3 regions of the Desulfovectis peckii genome follow, and region 2 is predicted to be linked to each of the others. Evidence: riboswitches for the same ligand, from Rfam matches in the RefSeq annotation. Region 2 holds a riboswitch; each other region holds the start of a gene.
What was found. Region 2 has a riboswitch for cyclic di-AMP ahead of eam (glutamate 2,3-aminomutase). Riboswitches for the same ligand answer to the same signal wherever they lie in the genome.
Positions count from the first base shown of each region.

Region 1: it holds a riboswitch for cyclic di-AMP, as region 2 does, so the genes downstream of both, ACZ5NG_RS06970 (quaternary amine ABC transporter ATP-binding protein) here and eam (glutamate 2,3-aminomutase) in region 2, are expected to answer to the same signal.
Region 3: it holds a riboswitch for cyclic di-AMP, as region 2 does, so the genes downstream of both, ACZ5NG_RS03210 (C40 family peptidase) here and eam (glutamate 2,3-aminomutase) in region 2, are expected to answer to the same signal.

Region 1 is NZ_AP042409.1:1,397,616-1,400,893, forward strand. It holds gene ACZ5NG_RS06965 (ABC transporter permease) at 1-801, opposite strand, end outside; gene ACZ5NG_RS06970 (quaternary amine ABC transporter ATP-binding protein) at 794-1,996, opposite strand; cyclic di-AMP (ydaO/yuaA leader) riboswitch at 2,149-2,302, opposite strand; gene rpe (ribulose-phosphate 3-epimerase) at 2,402-3,058, opposite strand; gene rsgA (ribosome small subunit-dependent GTPase A) at 3,051-3,278, opposite strand, start outside.
Region 2 is NZ_AP042409.1:1,170,677-1,173,954, forward strand. It holds gene ACZ5NG_RS05855 (hypothetical protein) at 1-377, opposite strand, end outside; gene ACZ5NG_RS05860 (YtrH family sporulation protein) at 374-697, opposite strand; gene eam (glutamate 2,3-aminomutase) at 760-2,022, opposite strand; cyclic di-AMP (ydaO/yuaA leader) riboswitch at 2,152-2,288, opposite strand; gene cobC (alpha-ribazole phosphatase) at 2,437-3,045, opposite strand; gene cobU (bifunctional adenosylcobinamide kinase/adenosylcobinamide-phosphate guanylyltransferase) at 3,074-3,278, opposite strand, start outside.
Region 3 is NZ_AP042409.1:645,785-649,062, forward strand. It holds gene ACZ5NG_RS03205 (acyl-CoA dehydratase activase-related protein) at 1-1,411, opposite strand, end outside; cyclic di-AMP (ydaO/yuaA leader) riboswitch at 1,764-1,897, shown strand; gene ACZ5NG_RS03210 (C40 family peptidase) at 1,898-2,539, shown strand; gene ACZ5NG_RS03215 (helix-turn-helix domain-containing protein) at 2,596-3,278, opposite strand, start outside.

The sequences.
Region 1 (3,278 bases), 230 kb from region 2:
TTGGGTAATGCGGTCCAGAATAATGGCAATAATGACGATTGAAAGGCCGGCTTCAAAACCCAAACCTACATCTAAGCGCTGGATGCCGCGCAACACCATACCACCGAGCCCGCCAACCCCAACCATGGCGGCAATTACCACCATGGAGAGAGCTAACAGTATGCATTGGTTGACCCCGGTCATAATGGTTGGCAGGGCCAAAGGCAATTGTACTTTAAAAAGTTTTTGCCTTTCCGTTGAGCCAAAGGCCTCCGCCGCCTCGATCAACTCTTTAGGTACTTGCCGGATACCCAGGTCAGTCAGCTTAATAGCCGGCGGCATGGCAAATGCCACGGTGGCAATCAGTCCGGGTACTTCTCCCACACTAAATAAAATCACCACCGGCACTAAATAAACAAAAGGCGGCATTGTTTGCATTAAATCTAAAATCGGCATTATTATTCTGCGTACCCAATCGTTGCGCGCTGACCAAATTCCTAAAGGTATGCTCATGATTAACGACAGTATTGTGGCAATTAACACCAAGGTGATGGTCTCCACAGCGGGTTTCCACATTTCCATGTTCCAAATTAAAAACAGTCCTAATCCTGAACCGATGGCTATTTTGGGGCCGGCCAGGCGCCAGGCAATTAAAATCACAATTATCAGAAAAAGCAGCGGATGAAGGCGCAGCAATAAATCTGTAGAACTGCCAATCATAAATTTAATTATAGTGGTAATCAAAGCAAAAAGTCCGCCCAAGTAGGTGTTTGCTGCATCCACCAGCCATTCCGTAGCTTCTCCGATCGGTATTTTAAGCATCTTCGTCAACGCCTCCCCCTTTCCTCAGCATGCCGGCCAGTACGGCACCGCGAACAATTACACCCATTAATTTTCCGTCATCACTGACTACAGCTACCGGAAATTTAGAATCGGCCAGCAGGGGAATGACATCGTTTATGTGGGTATCCGGCGTTACTTGGGGTACGTCGGTGATGATTAACCTCTTGATATCTTTGTAGCCGTTCACTACAGCGTCAACACAGCAGTCTGCGGTGACAATCCCCAAAAGCCTCTTATCCCTGGCAGTAACAAAGATACTGGATAACCCCTTATCTCGCATCATGCGCAGTGCCATTCTGGGACCGTGATTAATGGTTATTGTCACATTGGGATCTTTCATCACACCCTCTGCCGTCAACACCTTGGTCATGTCCACGTCTTCCACGAATCGCTCGACATAGTCATTGGCCGGGTTGGTTAAGATATCTTCCGGCGTACCAATTTGCACCACACCGCCGTCTTTCATCAGCATTATGCGATCGCCGATTTTTAGTGCCTCATCCAAATCATGGGTGACAAAAATAATTGTTTTGTTCATCTTACTTTGGATGGATATCAGCTCATCCTGCATTTCTTTACGAATCAACGGATCCAGTGCACTAAAAGCCTCATCCATAAGTAAGATGTCGGGATCGCTGGCCAACGCCCGGGCCAAACCAACCCGCTGCTGCATGCCGCCGGAAAGTTCCCGGGGATAGGAATATTCCCAGCCTTTTAAACCTACTAATTCCAGAGCGGCACCGGCCTTTTCCAGCCTGTTTTTTTCATCCATGCCCTGTACTTCTAAACCATAAGCCGCATTTTCAATTACCGTCCGATGGGGAAACAAAGCAAAACTCTGAAAAACCATTCCGAGCTTCTTACGCCTGATATTGCGCAACTGCTCTTTGCCGGCGGCGGTAACATCCTCTCCGTCTATCAACACCTGTCCCCTTGTCGGTTCAATCAAGCGATTCAGGCAGCGCAGCAATGTTGATTTGCCACTGCCGGAAAGCCCCATAATCACAAAGGTTTCCCCGGCATCAACTTCAAAACTGACATTATATACCCCGACGGTTTGCTTTGTCTTCTTCAGTATCTCCTCTTTGCTTTTCCCTTGATCAATTAATTGCAAAGCTTTTCTCGGATTGTCGCCAAAAATTTTAACTAAATCCTTAACTACTAATTTTTTAATGTTCGTTAACCCCCCTTCAAAGAAATTACTGACTATCGCGTACGGTAACCGGAGCACACAAGTTACCGGTGGATAATATAAATAAAAAAACCCCATTAAGCGGGGCTTACAGACATGACAAAGTAAGTATAATAATAAAACTCTTATTATACATTATACCCCTACAACGCTTACGAAGTTAGCTGACGGGTTCGGGTCGGAGCTAACCCTATGTGCCAAGATAATGAATATTCCCTTTCGGCACAATTCACCCCTATAACTTGGTTCCTCCGCTCTTCAATTATGAAGATTCAGCGCACTGTAAAAGCTATTCCATTTTATTATAACATAATAACAAAAAACCCCATGGTTGTCCATGGGGAGGTATGTAAAAAGATAATATTTTCCAATAAACCGACAAATTAGCTATAAGTGGGCAGACTGGCGCAGTTGATGAACCGCTGCCGCTATATCTTCTCCGCCAAAGATTGCCGACCCGGCAACCAACACATTTGCCCCGGCCTGCACAACAGCGGCGGCGGTTTGCGGATTAATTCCACCGTCAACCTGTATTTCCGTCTGTAAGCCCGCCTTGTCAACCGCTTCCCTTATACTTTTTATCTTCGGCAGTACTTGCGGAATAAATTTTTGCCCGCCAAAACCCGGGTTAACCGTCATTAGCAATACTAAGTCCAAAAGGGGCAGCACATGCTCAATCATAGCGATTGGTGTTGCCGGGTTTAACGCCACGCCTGCTTTCGCTCCCAATTCCTTTATTTGGGTTACTACCCGATGTAAATGCACACAGGCCTCGGCGTGAACGGTGATGATATCCGCCCCCGCCTGAACAAAGTCGGCCAAGTATTTTTCCGGTTCAACAATCATCAAGTGAGTATCAAAAGTCATCTTGGAATGGCGGCGCAGTGCTTTAACTACCGGAGGGCCAATGGTAATGTTGGGCACAAAACGTCCGTCCATGACGTCAATGTGCAAGTACTCCGCCCCGGCAGCTTCCACTTGGCGCACATCCTCCGCCAAATTAGCAAAATTTGCAGATAATATTGATGGAGCCAGCTTAATCATAGTATCTCCTTTCTCGTTCCAGCAGCTCGTTATAATAGTGCAAGTAAATTTGATACCTTCTGGTGTCGATTTGTCCCTTTTCTACCGCCTCTCTAACCGCACAATCCGGTTCCTGAGCATGAGTGCAGCTGACAAAACGGCACTTTTTTTGATGGGCGGCTATTTCAGGAAAATAATTGACCAATTCATTAGAATGTACTGCCGGCAGGTCTAAACTGGA
Region 2 (3,278 bases):
CCGTCGATAATTCGCGGTATCAATTTATAATTTACATTATTGATTTCCTGATAAAGCAGCGGTTCCAGCAGTTCTTGAATTTTTTTCTTTCCGGCTGATTGAATGCTGGCCGCTTCAAAGCTGGGGATATCATTCAGCTGTTGATCAATGTCCACATTGGCGGTGATATTGGTAATCACCTTTTTCTGCTGCTGTTTATACAAATATTTTTTCATTTCCTCCAAATCGGCCTGCTTGCTTTCTAATTCCTCCCGCAGCAAATGATTGTCGGCCGTCAGTTCTTCAAAATCGCGACTGATGTGTAAACTCATGCCGGCACTGCCGATAATTATTCCCATTAGCAGCGCGGAAATAATCTGCAAGACGGTCTTTTTCAACTTTTGCCACCCACCAGATATAAAATGAGGAAATAGCCCAGCTGCGCGCCGGCAAAGCCGCTAAGCAAATACAGCAGTTGTTTGATTACCGCCTTGATTTCACCTTCAAATATGCCGGATTCCAACACTTCAATGGCGGTAAAGGTGCCGCCGATAGCGGCAACTATTGCCCATATCTTTATTTCACCGGCTAAGCGCAGCATGGTGGTCAGCGGCGGCTGGCGCACTAATACGGCAGATGCGGCACCTATAATTGATGCGCCTAATACCACGCCTAAGGCGGTAAAAAAAATGATGACCATTTTTTGTTCAAAGGTCATCGAAACCCCTCCCCAAGCTGCTTTGTAAAATGTTATTAGCCGGGAAGGGGTTTTATGCGGCTTTAGTATTTGTTTTGGTAATGGATAATTCTCTTTTCCCAGGTGCGTAGAACTACTTCGTCTTCATTTTTATTCAGCAGGTATTTCGGTAAAACCGGCGTTTTGCCGTAACCGTTAGGCGCGTTGATAATGTAGGTGGGTACGGCCAAGCCGGAGGTATAGCCGCGCAGTTTTTCCATAATGGCAATTCCTTCGTCAACGGAGGTAATAAAGTGGCCGGTACCGGTAACTTGTTTAGCATGGAAAATATAGTAGGGTCTTACCCGAATGCGCAGCAACTGTTGATTTAATTTTTTCATTACATGGGGATCGTTGTTTATTCCTTTTAAAAGAACCGCTTGGTTTCCTAAAACCACGCCGGCCTTAACTAACATATCGCAGGCTTTTTTAGCTTCCGGGGTAATTTCTCTGGGGTGGTTAAACTGAGTGTTAATATAGATTGGCGGGTGTTTTTCTAAGACAGCGCACAATTCCGGTGTAATGCGCTGCGGCAAGGTGACAATTGTTCTGGTTCCCAGTCTTTTGATTTCCACATGTTCAATCTTGTCCAGTTCACCCAGTAGCCAATCCAGCATTTTGTCCGACAGCATTAGTGCATCTCCGCCGGTAATTAGCACATCTCTGATTTCCGGGTTTGCGCGGATATAATCCAATGCTTCTTCCAGCATTTCTTTCGGTTTGTGCCGGTCCACTTCACCGATGTTACGGCGGCGTTGACAGTGGCGGCAGTACATCGCACATTGATTGGTCACGTTAATAATTAAACGGTCGGGATAGCGGCGGGTAATGCAGGCAGCCGGAGAGGTAAACTCTTCTCCCATTGGGTCGTCCAGCCCGATTTCATCCTTTAATTCCAACTCTGAGGGTACAGCTTGCATCCAAATCGGGTCTGCCTCATCTGTATAATCCATCAAACTGGCATAATAAGGGGATATTGACCAGCGAAACCTTTCCCCTACTTTGGCAATTTTTTGGGAGGTTTCTTTATCTAAATCAAAAATCGCACTTAGAACTTCCGGTGTCTTTATGCGGTTAGCCATCTGCCATTTCCAGTTAGCCCACTGTTCTTCATCGGCATTAAAGTAGTTGAGTATCCTTTCTTTGCGCTTTTGGATCTGCTCTTGCAAATCAAAGCCCGTGTATATTGTATCCTTATCTTTTAGGTAGTCGCTGATTCTGCTACGAAGCTCAGCAGCACGTTGCAAAGCAATTAATCGCTTGTCCCTTTGGTCTAAGTATTTGCCTGGCACCGAAAATATTGCCATCTACAAATCCCCCCTTAATAGTTTTTTTACCAAAGTTTGTCAATCAAACGAAATAAAAAAACACCTTCCCGCGTGTGAGAAGAAGTGTTTTTAGGCATCACTAACTATAAGTACCCTTTTAGGTACCTTCAGTTTTTCTTCCCACGCTTGCGAAGTTAGCTGACGGGTTAGGGTTGGAAGATAACCCCTCCTTGCTTACAAGGATTCACCCCATTTAATTGGTTCCTCCGCTTCTTAATTAAATAAGAATTCAGCGTTTTTGATAATATTTAGTTATACTTTAAGCAAATGAATTATATCATATTTTTTAGCTAATTACCAGTACTAATTAACAGTATATGTAATTTTTTTGCGCTAATTATAAGTCACACTTAAAAAAAGGAAAGAAAGGCAAGAAAAAAGGGCTTAAAGCCCTCAATATACGGCGTTATACAGTTGTAAAAGGCCGTTATTAATATTATTGTCCGGAAAATGAATAATGCTCAGCGAACAATTATCAAGATACATGCGCCACAGTTTATTTAAGTCTATGCCCATAATACTGCAGATAATTGCTCTGATTGCCGCACCGTGGGAAACAACCAGCACATTTTTATTTGGGTATTGATCAATAATTTTTTGCACCGCCGCCGTTGTTCTTTCCGCCACCTCACTGAATACTTCCCCGCCGGGAATACGCGTGTTTAACGGTTCTTTACGCCACTTTTGCAGTATTTCCCCGTATGAGGCATTGATTTCATCATATGTTAAGCCTTCCCAATGGCCAAAATTGATTTCTCTCAAATTAAGGTCAGTGATTATTTCATCAGCCGGCTTTCCGCTGACAATTTGCGCTGTTTCCAGTGCCCTTTTTAAGTCACTGGCCAGCACCACATCTATCTTTATGTTTTTTAAATACTGAGCCAAGCGGGCCGCTTGCCTGCGCCCCACCTCCGATAAGGGCACATCACTGTGTCCTTGAAACTTTCCGACTGCATTCCAGTTAGTTTCGCCGTGCCTTACTAAGTACAGTCTTAGTCCCATATGTTCCTCCTAAGTTAATTATCTTCATTTACAAATTCAGTTTTTTAGCAGCCAGTGATTTAATTTCAATCGGCAATCCGGCCACCGTAAGATAAACTTCATCGGCAGCCTTGGCGATAATTTGATTGGCCACCCCCGCTACATCACGAAATGCCCGACCGATGCGGTTATCCGGCACTATGCCAAGGCTTACTTCATTAGCCACGATAATTACCGTTGCCTCAACTTCACCG
Region 3 (3,278 bases), 520 kb from region 2:
CCAGCCGGGCAAATTCCTTTACACCCATATTCAGCGAATGGGCAAAGGTTTCAATAAATGATCCGCAGCCTGAAGAACAAGCTTCGTTTAACATGATGGAATCAATAGCACCGTCACGAATGACTAAGCTTTTCATGTCCTGTCCGCCGATATCCAGCACAAAATTTACATTCGGCAGAAAAAAGCTGGCAGCCTTGTAGTGGGCAACGGTCTCAATTTCCCCAATGTCTACTTTTAGCGCCGCTTTGATTAAGCGTTCTCCATAACCGGTTACAGCTGAGCAGACAATTTTGGTTTTATCGTTCATCTTGGCATACAGTTTCTTTAGGGCTTCAATGGTTGATTCCAATGGGTTGCCCATATTACTGCCGTAGTGAGAAAACAGTAATTCGCCCTTTTCGCTGATCAGAGCTACCTTTGTGGTAGTAGATCCGGCATCAATACCAAGGAAAGCGTTGCCTTGGTAGCTTGCTAAATCTAATCTTTTTACTTTATGCCGGGCATGCCTGGCTTTAAATTCTTCATACTCGGCTTCATTGGCGAACAGCGGTTCTGTTTTTTCGCTTTCGTCATCATTCATCTTCCAGATATTAGGGCTTCTTTCATATAAACATTCAAAGGGAACCGGTTCTTCCTCACGGGATGACAAAGCCGCTCCGATAGCGACAAAGTATTGGGAATCGCTAGGAGCAATTACATCTTCACTTTTTAAATTCAAGGTTTCAATAAAGCGTTTTCTCAGTTCGGACATAAAATGCAGCGGTCCGCCCAAAAAAGCTACTTTACCGCTAATTGGTCTTCCTTGAGCCAATCCGCTGATTGTTTGGTTTACTACCGCCTGAAGTACGGATGCGGCAATATCTTCTTTTGCCACCCCTTCATTTAGCAATGGCTGAACATCTGTTTTAGCAAACACACCGCATCTGGAAGCTATTGGATAAATATGCCGATAGTTTTTAGCCAGTTCGTTTAATCCGGCAGCATCGGTTTGCAACAATGCCGCCATTTGGTCAATAAAGGCTCCGGTACCGCCGGCACAAGTTCCGTTCATTCTTTGTTCAACAGAATCACCCCAATAGGTGATTTTAGCGTCTTCGCCGCCTAATTCAATGGCGGTATCAGTTTTGGGAATGATATTTTTAATGGCATGGGCACAGGCAATTACTTCTTGAATAAAGGATACGTTTAAATTTCGTGAAATATTAAAGCCGCCGGAACCGGTGATCATAATAGTTAACAATCTTCTCTTTAAAACAGGCTTGGCATCTTCAAGCAAAGCTATCAAGCTGTTTTTAATGTCAGAGAAGTGTCTTAAATACTTTTTATATACGATATTGTTTTGGTTATCCAATACAACCATTTTTATGGTAGTAGAACCAACATCAAGCCCTACATTTAAAACGCTGTTCATCTTTACTCCTCACTGTTCTCCTTATAATTGTTCCGCTGTACATCAAGCTATTAGATATACTACCATGATTAGCAAAATTAAGAAAGCAACAAAACATAAGTTTGTGGGTATCATTGTATTTTTATTAATTCTACGACAAACTTAACACATTTTAAATAGCTTGCCAATCTATTGCATAATTCGAGGTTATAATTTATTGTCGAAAAAGTTATTTTTAAGTTATTGTGTTCGTTAATAAATTTTGGTAACATAGGAACAAGTATTATTTTTTTACATTTTTTCTTTTTTGCTCCCTAAATAATTGTATTAGTGCGTATAGTTACATATCCAACAATTAATCAACTAGTAAAAATAACAGAATACGCCGAATTACCGTTAGGTAAGCGGGGGAACCAATTATGTGGGGTTTATTGCTTTTTAAGCAAAGGGCTACACTTTCGGTCCTAACCCGGCAGCTAACCTCGTAGGCGTGGAAAGTGAGGCAAAATGAAAAGGACTAAGAAACTTTTGTTATCTGCTGTATTAACTGCAGCAATGACGGCGGCACCTGCAGTTGCTTTCGCAGATACCTATCACACTGTGCAAAAAGGCGACACGTTGTGGAGGATATCTGTAACCTATGGCACAACGGTTGCCGAGATTCAACGTCTTAACTCTCTTAGTTCACCTTTAATTCATCCCGGTCAAGTACTGCTGGTTAAGCAGGAGGGCAGCGCAGCTGCCGAGCAACGCCCCCGTACTGCTGATGTTTCCCGTGGAACGGATCGGGCAGCAGCACTGACCGCCTACGCCAAGTCATTTGTGGGTACTCCCTACCGCTATACGGGAAGCTCACCGCAAGGGTTTGATTGCTCCGGCTTTGTCAAGTATGTGTATGAATATGCGGGTATATCTTTGCCCCGCACAGCCGCCGAACAGTATAACTACGGTACCAAAATTTCCGTTCAAGAGGCTATGCCGGGGGATATCGTGGCATTTAAAGACGGGGGATATATATCGCACACCGGTATTTATTTAGGCAACAATCAGTTCATTAGCTCAACATCGAGCAGAGGTGTGCAAATTACATCTATTTACGGCCCTTATTGGGGAGAGCATTTGTACGGCTTTTGCCGCGTTTTACCTTAAATATGATTAAAAAAGGCTGAAGCACTGCGAACGAACGTAGTGCTTCAGCCTTTTTATTAACTTCTTGAAACGGATAATGCAGACTGGTTTACATAATCCAGAAAATCTTTTAATTCGGAAATTACTTCCGCCAGTGGAATTGCCTTGGCTTCCAGTTCAAAAATGGAGCGCCCGAAATTGGTACCCATTTCATAGCGACTGCTACTGAATTTGGTGGGAATCTTTTTACCCTTGAACCATTTGCGGGCTACAGTGTATGGGGTATGAAAACAAAAGTGATATTCGTCGTAATCTATAACAAATTCGTATAAACTGTAGTGACGGTCATCTTTAACACAACAATTACAGCCGCCGGTATGCCGGGCGTATTCGCTGTAACTGATGCGCTGTTGTTGTGCTTTTCTTTTGCACTTCGGGCAGAGTTTGATATGCTGTTCTCCCGGAATAAAAAATATTTTTAAACAGTCTGTGGCGGAATATCTTTGGTAAAAGGCATATAGTACCTGTTCTTTTAAATCATAAAGATATTCGTTTCCGGTTTTAGCATAATGGTTAAGGTGATATAAAAAATATGCTGCCCGCAGTAACCGATAAATGCTTTCCGGTGCTAAGTTTATAGAAGATAAAAAAACTTCTTTTTGGGATTTAACGTTTTGAGCTGCATGACGCCGTTTTACCCGGAGAACGGCTGCGTTTTTGGCTCCCAGACGGGCATTTTCTTCAGAATGCCACCGTCTTA